Regions from separate parts of the Paenibacillus sp. FSL R7-0312 genome, predicted to be linked through region 3. Evidence: riboswitches for the same ligand, from Rfam matches in the RefSeq annotation. Region 3 holds a riboswitch; each other region holds the start of a gene.
The links. Region 3 has a riboswitch for cyclic di-GMP ahead of MKX70_RS02530 (transglutaminase-like domain-containing protein). Riboswitches for the same ligand answer to the same signal wherever they lie in the genome.

Region 1: another riboswitch for cyclic di-GMP. It lies ahead of MKX70_RS04835 (bifunctional diguanylate cyclase/phosphodiesterase); the one in region 3 lies ahead of MKX70_RS02530 (transglutaminase-like domain-containing protein).
Region 2: another riboswitch for cyclic di-GMP. It lies ahead of MKX70_RS03755 (anti-repressor SinI family protein); the one in region 3 lies ahead of MKX70_RS02530 (transglutaminase-like domain-containing protein).

The regions. Positions count from the first base shown of each region.
Region 1 is NZ_JBBORE010000001.1:1,162,349-1,165,626, reverse strand. It holds gene smpB (SsrA-binding protein SmpB) at 1-264, shown strand, start outside; RNA gene ssrA (transfer-messenger RNA) at 467-831, shown strand; cyclic di-GMP riboswitch class I at 1,247-1,342, shown strand; gene MKX70_RS04835 (bifunctional diguanylate cyclase/phosphodiesterase) at 1,414-3,278, shown strand, end outside.
Region 2 is NZ_JBBORE010000001.1:883,101-886,378, reverse strand. It holds gene MKX70_RS03760 (2-oxoglutarate dehydrogenase E1 component) at 1-950, opposite strand, end outside; cyclic di-GMP riboswitch class I at 1,466-1,550, shown strand; gene MKX70_RS03755 (anti-repressor SinI family protein) at 1,579-1,728, shown strand; gene MKX70_RS03750 (helix-turn-helix domain-containing protein) at 1,878-2,210, opposite strand; gene MKX70_RS03745 (TasA family protein) at 2,387-2,977, opposite strand; gene MKX70_RS03740 (TasA family protein) at 3,047-3,278, opposite strand, start outside.
Region 3 is NZ_JBBORE010000001.1:604,158-607,435, reverse strand. It holds gene MKX70_RS02540 (GtrA family protein) at 1-328, shown strand, start outside; gene MKX70_RS02535 (class D sortase) at 498-1,151, shown strand; cyclic di-GMP riboswitch class I at 1,279-1,359, shown strand; cyclic di-GMP riboswitch class I at 1,433-1,513, shown strand; gene MKX70_RS02530 (transglutaminase-like domain-containing protein) at 1,546-2,337, shown strand; rRNA gene MKX70_RS02525 (16S ribosomal RNA) at 2,741-3,278, shown strand, end outside.

The sequences.
Region 1 (3,278 bases), 560 kb from region 3:
AACCGCGCCAACCCTACCGATCCAACGCGTACACGTAAGCTGCTCATGCATAAGGAACAGATTCACAAGCTGCTCGGTTCCTCGAAGCGGGATGGCTTCACGATTGTGCCGCTGAAGATTTATGTGCGCAATGGCTACGCCAAGCTGCTGATCGGCCTTGGTAAAGGTAAGAAGGAATACGACAAGCGCGACTCCGCCGCGAAGCGCGATGCTCAGCGTGATATCCAGCGTGTGCTGCGCGACAAACAGAAGATCGCCCGCTAGACTGGTAACCACCTGGCGCCCAATTGTTCCAGATTCGACCTTCAATTCCTTTAACCTACGTGTTAAAGTGTTGATAAATGTGCTATACTGTGTAAGTAAAACTTATTGCTTCTGAACAGCCATCTTGATCAAGATAGCTGTGAACCGGATCAGCATGTATGCTTGTCATTGATCCGTTAATCCGAAGCGCCCTTTCTAATGAGGGGCCGTTCTTGGATTCGACGGGGATAGTTCGAGCATGAGTAGCGAGTAGTGGGGACGCGTCCGCTTCATCAACGCTAAAGCCTATTAAACGGCAAACAACAAAACAACTACGCTTTCGCAGCCTAAGAAACTGTGCGCGTGCTTCTACCCTGCATCGCCCATGTGACAGGGATAGGGGCTAACAAGTAGTGGGATACGCTGTCTCATCTCCGCCTGCGGTGAGCTGAAGAAGACAATCAGGCTGACCCAACGTATAGCCGGTTACGGGGCGATACTCGGGTGACATCAAATCCGTGACTACACTCGTAGAAGCTTATGTGCCGTTATCTTCGGACAGGGGTTCGACTCCCCTCGGCTCCATATGGAGTATCAGTGAAGACACCTTTAGGGGTGTCTTTTTTCATTTCGGCGGCTGTTTTGGACTATACGTGGTGGTTAAAAGGCTTGCTGTGACGCGGTTTCGGGGGCTTGCTGTTAATGGATACAGTGAGTTTCACTGAGGCTATACGGAGACCGGTGGCTTTGGCCTCCACGTAACCCGTGATAAATATGCTCCCCCTTCGGCGTGTGTTTTCGCCTTCCATACCCATCATCCGCCCTTCGATTTTGACCAAAGAAGAGATCGTTGCAGTCTGAGCACTCCTACCTGCTATAAGTTGATATGAACGGTGCCATACGGAAATGTAGAAATTGGTTGTAACACCCAGCAGTATCAACTATAATTAGTGTCAGCTTGTAGATTAATGTCGAATAATGTATTGTCTTTCAGATAATCTCAATAATAATAGGGCACACTCGTTGAAAAACGGGGTCGCAAAACTACAGGGGCTATCACATGTCCAATTTGGATATGTTATGCCAGCCAGTTACCGAAGGCAAGGAAACCTCTCCTTTTCGGGAGAGTTTTTTTGTTGCAATGGGCCTGATTCATAAGGTGGGAGAACAGTGAGTATATTTAATAAGTCGATTGTATTTATCATAGCTCTGATTATTTTTGGACTACTAGGTAATATGCTCAGCCTATCCCTATTGCTGGGGGTCAATTTTATCTTCGGTAGTATATTCACCTTTTTGATATTGCGGATATATGGTCTTAAATGGGCTTTAGTGGCATCGGTTATTGTAAATGGTTACACGTTGTTTCTTTGGAATCATCCTTACGCTATGCTTGTTTTTGTGCTGGAAACTTTATTTGTCGGCGTCTTCTACAGAGGGAAAAGGATTGTTCTTTTTGATAGCCTATATTGGATGATTTTAGGGATGCCTCTCATATGGGTATTCTATCGTTATGCCCTGGATATGAATTTTACCGCTTCCCTGCTGGTTGTGCTTAAGGATGCCGTGAATGGTATTTTAAATGTATTGATTTCCAGTTTAATCTTTACTTATCTGCCTCTTCTTAAATGGCCATCATTCCAAAAACGCAAGATGTCGAGCTCTCTTCATGATGTGCTTTTCAACATATTTGTCACGTTTACCTTTATAACTTTGCTTCTGGTGACGGTGATGATCGGTCATGAACAGTATCACAACATGAATGAAAAAATAAAGTCAGAGACTGAACGAGATTCCGCTATCATCCGCAATGATCTTACAGAGTGGGGAGAAGTTCATGTTGCCGCAGTGAATACTTTATCGATGGCGGCGGCTGAGAATAGGATGGAAGAGATCGATTCCTTGCAGCGCCAAATGGCTTATCTACTGGCGTTATATCCGGATTTTACTACTTCATACATTGCTGATCGCAACGGAGTTACAAAGCTGTTCTCTCCATTACTAAATAACAAAGGAAAGTCAACGATTGGCTTAAACTTCTCGGATCGGCCTTACTTTGAATATATGAGAGAAAAACACCAATTCGTTGTTTCCGATGTGTTTCTTGGAAGAGGTTGCGTTAACGAACCCATTGTCGTTGTGGGCTCCCCTATTATGATTAGCGGCGAATTTACAGGGGCGGCCGTAGGTGTGCTCAATCTTAACTATGTTACAACGGAGTTAAAAAAGCTGGCGAATAATAGACTAATGAATGTCACAATCGTAGACCGGAATGACAGGGTTATTGCGAGTACTCGTGATGATCTGGCCGTTATGAACCCGTATAACTGGGCAGAAAGGGGCGAAGCAAGTGAAATAATTGGCGGTTTGTATCACTGGTTCCCGGATGCTATCAGAAATCCAATGAACAGATGGGGAGAATCCTCCTATTTCAAGATCATGACAATTCCGGAACTGGGTGATTGGAGTGTTATTGTCGAGGCACCAATTGCCCCCTATCGTGACCGCTTGTATAGCTACTACATAAAAATATTCAGTGTTTTATTGGCCTGTGGATTGATATTTATTTTTATTTCTAATGTGATCAGTGAAATCATTGTTCGACCGATTAAGCTTTTAACCCACACAACCACTAATTTACCTGAGAAAATAGCCGAGAACCAGAGCGTGAACTGGAAAGGCAGCTTTATACAAGAAATTAATACGCTTATATCTAACAGCAAGGATACGGCCACCAGACTTCAAAGCATGTTTGCTGAGATTCAACTCCTCGCCTATTACGACTGCTTGACCGGTTTACCCAATAGAGTCAACTTTAATCAACGGTTACAAGCTTACTTGAAGGAAGCCGACGACCATGGTCACACAGCCGCAATCCTGTTCATCGATGTCGATCGGTTTAAGATGGTAAATGATACGTTCGGTCATACAAAGGGCGATCAGTTATTAAAGCTGGTAGTTGTGAGGGTTCAAGAATGTCTTGGTCAGGATGCGATCCTCTCAAGAATGGGTGGAGATGAATTCATCGCCTTACT
Region 2 (3,278 bases), 280 kb from region 3:
GTGATGCGGGTACGCACGGTTTCGCCTTCACGGACGGCGCGGTCGGCGCCTAGATGGTATTTCACATCACCGCTCCAGCCATAGGTGACACCCATAGAGCCTTCGGACGGGAAGAGCTCCTTGTTCGGCGAATGATGGAATTCCGAGAAAATAATATCATAAGGTTTGCCCAGAATGTGGGCCAGCACATTAAGTCTTCCGCGGTGGGCCATACCCATCAGGATATGCTCAGCGCCGTCATGTGCGGCAGCGCGGACAATTTCATCCAGCATAGGTACGAGCGCATCATTGCCTTCCAGGCTGAAGCGCTTCTGGCCGACGAAGGTCTTGTGCAGGAAGGTCTCGAACTGTTCTACCTGAATCAGGCGTTTCAGCAGCTCTTTGCGTTCCGCATGGTTCAGTGGAGCAGGCGACGTCGTGGATTCCGCCTGGCTGTTGAGCCAGCGCAGCTCACGCTCGTCATGCACATGCCCGAATTCATAGGCGATGGTCTGTGTGTAGGCCTGGCGCATTCTGTGAACGGCATCCATAGCGGTATGCACGCCCTCAGGGGCATTCTCCCAGATCAGCGAAGCCGGCAGGGCATTCAGATCTTCGCGCGTCAGCTCATAGGTCTCGATCTCCAGCCATTTCGCCATCGGGTTGGTGCTCCGCTCCAGCGGATCGATATCGGCAGCCATATGGCCGTATATTCGAATGTTAGCCATTAGCTTGGAAGCTTTAACAGCTTTCTTGAGCCACTCCGTATCTCCCGAGATGGCGGGGGGAGGCGTCTTGACGGCATCCGGAGCCAGGGGAGGCGGGCCGGATACTGTGAACAGATCGCGGTAATGATGCTCTACGGAAGAAGGGTCCTTGACAAACTGCTCGTATTTCTCCTGAATGTAGCCCAGATTGGGACCGTAATACTTGCTCCAGACAGATTCGTTATAGGGCTCTTTGATGGCCATGAGTAGGTCCTCCTAACGGATAAACTCCACATGCGGTATATAGGAACACCGCTTAGCGGAGCTGCGATGTTTGCGGTTTCATTCTCATCTTATTGTGCTACTTTCCGGCAGGGTAATCAATTCATACTTTCGTGCAATCCGTTCGCAAAACGGTATGATTCAGCAGGGAATTCATACAGAACAATCATAAATTATCCGGGTGAGGCCGGAGGAACAAAATATCTTTGGAGTTAATAAAAAAATTAAGGATTTAGGTGGTTGTATATCATAGAAATGGGTAATTACTTCTATATTGTGTTATAGGATTAAATCTATTTAGTATATTTAAACTAATTTGGACCGATTGAAGATGAATTGGAATTATTTATACAAGCCATTGGCAATTTTAGCTAAGGGTCCTCACGATTTAACATAAAAAAATCCCAGAAAACGACACACTTTTCATGTAAGATCTTGTATAATGTTATTGCGGAGAACGGTTTCATCGATTCTTTCAGATCCTTTCATGTAAAGGGTCCAGTAAAGGGTAAACCTGCCGAAAGACAGGGGCACAAAGTCTCGGATCTAAAGTAGAAATACTATGATGGCCGGACTGCCTGGGGACGCGAAAATTCTAGGAGGAGATTTCTTGGATAAGTCCAACCAGGGGAATGACGAACTGCAGGCAGTTGATCTGGATTTAGAATGGGTGCATTTGCTAATGTCTGCTAAGCAGGCTGGCATCCAGGCGGACGAGATTCGGCGTTTTTTTAGTGAAAAAGCACTCCAGGCGATGTAGGGCATTCAGCATTGTACGGATACATACAGAAGAGGGCACAGCGGTGTACACGCTGTGCCCTCTTCTGTTGGAATTTACATGTTGTTTCGGGGTCCCATCAAAGTACCTGAGTAATCATCGAAGCTGCTGCCTCACTTTGTGGGGGTATTTCAGTTATCCTTCTGCTCCAGCCGCCATTTCTGATAATCAAGAAACTCCTTGAATTCACGTTTGCTTATACCAGAGGCCATCGCATCCTGTACCAGCCTGAACCATTCTCCATCAAGAACCGGTTCTGCAGTTTCTGCAACTCCGCCATACAGTAATACGTGAATGGATACTTGAAGTGCATCGGCGATTTTTTCGATAAATTGAATGGAGGGGTTGGATTGGATATTCCGCTCAACATTACTTAAGTATGATTTCGCCACGTCAGCCTTATCCGCAAGCTCGGATAAAGAATAACCCTTCTCCAGACGGAGCCTATGGATGCGGCTTCCCATGTTATCTGACACGATTACAACGCCCTCCGTACTTTTTGTTATCAGTATAACAAAAATTCGCAAAACCGACAAAAATCATTGTTCCTGACGGAAGCTGGCGGCAGTGGAGAGACAAAACGGCATATCCAGCCCGGATGAGGGAGGATATGCCGTTTTGTGTATATAGTTTAATAGCCTTATTTGGCTTCTCCCAAACCTTGCGTAGCATTGAATGTCCAGTTCAGCGCCAAGCCGTCACCCTGGAAGATATTCTGATCCTGTGTATTGTCAACGAATTCGAAAGCAATCTTGAAGGTTTTGGTTTGGGTAGCGGCGATGCCTCCCGGCAGTACACCCGCCGTTACGAGATCATAGCTGGATGTGTTCTTCAGATCCTTCAAGGAGATTTCGGACAGCACATGGCCGGTAAGCGGCCCGCTGGTGTAAGAACTGTCGAGAAGTTTGATTTTGAAGTGATCTCCAAGATCCTGGCCGGCATTATCTCCCTTCGCATCAGTTACGGTGTAGCTGGTAGCCAACGTGAGGAGCTTGATATCCAGAGTGCCGTCATTGGACAAGGTGAACGTGCGTACGGTGTAATCACCCGGTTTCAGATTGGTCAGGGCAACAGGTGTATTGAAGGAAGAGCCGAGCTTCAGCGTACCTGCCGCGAAGGTTGCCGTGCTGGTTGCTGTGGAGCTGAAGTAAGCGAAGGTGCCCCCTCCGATTAAAGACAATCCCAGTGCTGCCGATGCTACGCCAAGACCCAATGTTTTTTTGATACCCATAATTAATTTCCTCCTCGAGTATATTATGTTTTTTAAAGATCAGAGAACAGGAATGCGTGACAGGGCAGATTATTTGAGGGCGCCTTTTTCCTGATTGGCATCGAAGTTCAGGGTAAGGGCCAGCGTATCGCCTTGATAGTAGTTTTGCGGCTGGAAGGTTTCCTTGAAGGCAAACTGTACGCTCAGCTTATCTGAGGTGCCTGCCTTGATGCCCCCATTCTCTACACCAAAGATTCCGCCGAGAATTCCCTTAGCTACAAGATCCGGACTTTGCTGCTCAAGGTCGGCCAGTGAAATAACC
Region 3 (3,278 bases):
TGACTTTGCTGTATTCACACTGCTGCATTCCCTTGGGATGATCAATACCCCTGCGCAGATTATTTCCTATAGCGCCGGTACGGCCAACAGCTTCTTCTGGAACAAAAAGGTAACCTTCCGTGACAGGGACATCGGCAATAAAGAGGGCTTCGACCGGATGCAGCTGGTCAGGTTTATCGTGCTGAACCTGTTGGTGCTGGTTATATCGGTGCTGCTGATTCATATATTGACCGATTCTCTCGGTATTCAAGTGCTGATCGCCAAAGTGCTGGTCACATTTGTTACGGTAATCATTAATTTCTTCGGAAGCCGGAAGTGGGTATTCTGAAAATATATGAATTTATATGCTTGCTGCTATAAATTACCTTCTATTTCTCGCTGAAACGGTACCGTCCTTAAAAAGGACGGTAAAGTCGTTTCTACTTGTTATATAGAAGCATTGCTTCTTAATTATTCCGGAAGGGTATCATCTATTCTATATTACGGAGGCGATTGTCATGCGGAAATTATCCTATTTGATTATACTTGCCGGGGTGCTAATTATGCTCTATCCCAAAGGAAGCGAATGGTACAATGACCGTCAGCAGCAAAAGCTGCTGGAAGAGGCTGAACAGGCCTACAGTGAAATCGTTCCGTCTGCCTCAGCTCCGGCCAGTGCTGATCTAAGTAAGCCTTACGCGGAAGTAACCCAGCTGCTGGCAGATGAGTCGGCTGCGGAAGAGCCTGAACCCTCTGCAGCGCCTGAGATTGAAGTCGGAGGCAAGGTGATGGCGATTATCAAAATCGACAAAATAGATCTGAAGCTGCCTGTACTGGAAGGCGCCACCAAGGCGAATATGAAGCATGCAGCTGCGCATATGAAGGAGACGGCTCCGCTCGGCGCTACTGGCAATGCTGCGATTGCAGCGCATAGATCAAGAACTACGGGAAGGCTGTTCAATAGATTGAATGAAGTCGGAGTGGGGGACGCTATTTCCGTTACAACCGGTAAGCAGGAATACAATTATGTAGTTTATGATGTAACTATTGTGGAACCGACCGATGTATCCGTATTGAAAGGGAATGAGGATGACAAGATTCTTACACTCATTACTTGTGATCCGCTGGTGAATCCAACGCATAGACTTATCATTCACGCAAAGTTATCCTGATGTTTGTAGAATGATGACGGAAAAATTTAAAATACTTAAAATTTTTATTTGTTTTCGCAGAAATCTAGTGATTTAGGTCTTGATAATAGAAATAGATATGGTAAGATATAACTATATAAAGCTAATACACGATAAACGGCAAACCTATCGAAAGGTAGGGACGCAAAGCTAAAGGGCCTTCCCGTAAGGATGGCAGCCAGCTACCGAATGAAGAGGCTTTTTTTGTTTGTTCTTATTGTATATCTAGCATTTTATGGTAGAAGCAAGGACAGATAAAGCTTATACGATAACGGCAAACCTATCGAAAGGTAGGGACGCAAAGCTAAAGGGCCTTCCCGTAAGGATGGCAGCCAGCTACCGAAAGGGGTTTTATCCAATGAAGAAGTTCTATCTAATGTTGGTTACACTATTCGTAGTGGTTACGTCGATGCAGACAGGTACAGCTCAAGCTGCTAATGCAGATGCAGGCTGGTTGAACATAGGTCAACTGGATCAGGGTGTTATCGGAGTATCTTATAATGTTCCTAAGGATAAGAAGATTAAGCTGATGATCACCAAAGACAATAACAGCTACACTTACAACTTGTACACCTCCAAACCAACTGAAACATTCCCGCTGCAACAAGGTAACGGTTCATACAAGGTTTCCGTACTTGAGAACACTACCGGCAACAAATACAAAGTAATTTCTTCCGAGACGGTAGATCTTAGCCTGAGCAACGCCAACGCAGTATATCTGAGCTCCGTACAGAATGTTAAATGGAGTTCTTCCGATAAAGCAGTTCTGAAAGCAGCACAACTTACACAAGGTTTGACATCAGATGAAGACAAAGTGAAGGCTATCTATAATTATATCGTTGCCAATGTGAAGTATGATTATTCCCTGGCTTCCAGTGTAACTACAGATTACATCCCTAACAACGACAGTACTCTTGTTTCCAAGAAAGGAATCTGCTACGACTACGCTTCCTTATTCGCTACTATGCTTCGCAGTGAAGGTATTCCTACCAAACTGGTTATGGGTAACACAAGCTATGTGACGTCTTACCACGCTTGGAATGAAGTGTTCCTTAATGGCAAATGGGTAACTATTGATACTACAGTTGATGCTGGACTTGCCAAGAACAGCAAAACAGCAGATCTGGTTAAAGTAGCAAGTAAATATACTGCAGCTAAGTTCTACTAAGAGCAGATGCATTTATAGTTTCATTGAGGATAACCCGCTTAATTATTAAGCGGGTTATTTTTATTTAGGAAAGGGTTGCTTTTTAGTAGAGAGATAGGGTATTATAAGTAAGCGTTGTTGGAGCGGCAAACTTAATGAGAAATGACTTAAATAAGTGATTTCAAAATAAAGCTTGCATTACTCGGATGAACGTGATATATTATAAGAGTTGCTGGTGACGCGGTAGTCGTCGTTGACAACAAGCTTGATCTTTGAAAACTGAACAACGAGTGAGTGGGAGATCGCTTCGGCGAGATCCAAAAATGATGAGTTTCACAGCGTCTTGTACGCTTTAGAAACTTCATCGTGAGAATGAAAATTCTCGTCAGATGTTTCAAAATGAGCAATCGCTCTTTCTAAATACAATTTGGAGAGTTTGATCCTGGCTCAGGACGAACGCTGGCGGCATGCCTAATACATGCAAGTCGAGCGGAGTTCATTTGAAAGCTTGCTTTCAAATGAACTTAGCGGCGGACGGGTGAGTAACACGTAGGCAACCTGCCCTCAAGACTGGGATAACTACCGGAAACGGTAGCTAATACCGGATAATTTCTTTCCTCTCCTGAAGAGAGAATGAAAGGCGGAGCAATCTGCCACTTGGGGATGGGCCTGCGGCGCATTAGCTAGTTGGTGGGGTAACGGCTCACCAAGGCGACGATGCGTAGCCGACCTGAGAGGGTGAACGGCCACACTGGGACTGAGACACGGCCCAGACTCCTACGGGAGGCAGCAGTAGGGAATCTTCCGCAATGGGCGAAAGCCTGACGGAGCAATGCCGCGTGAGTGATGAAGGTTTTCGGATCGTAAAGCTCTGTTGCCAGGGAAGAACGTCCGGTAGAGTAACTGCTACCGGAGTGACGGTACCTGAGAAGAAAGCCCCGGCTAACTACGTGCCAGCAGCC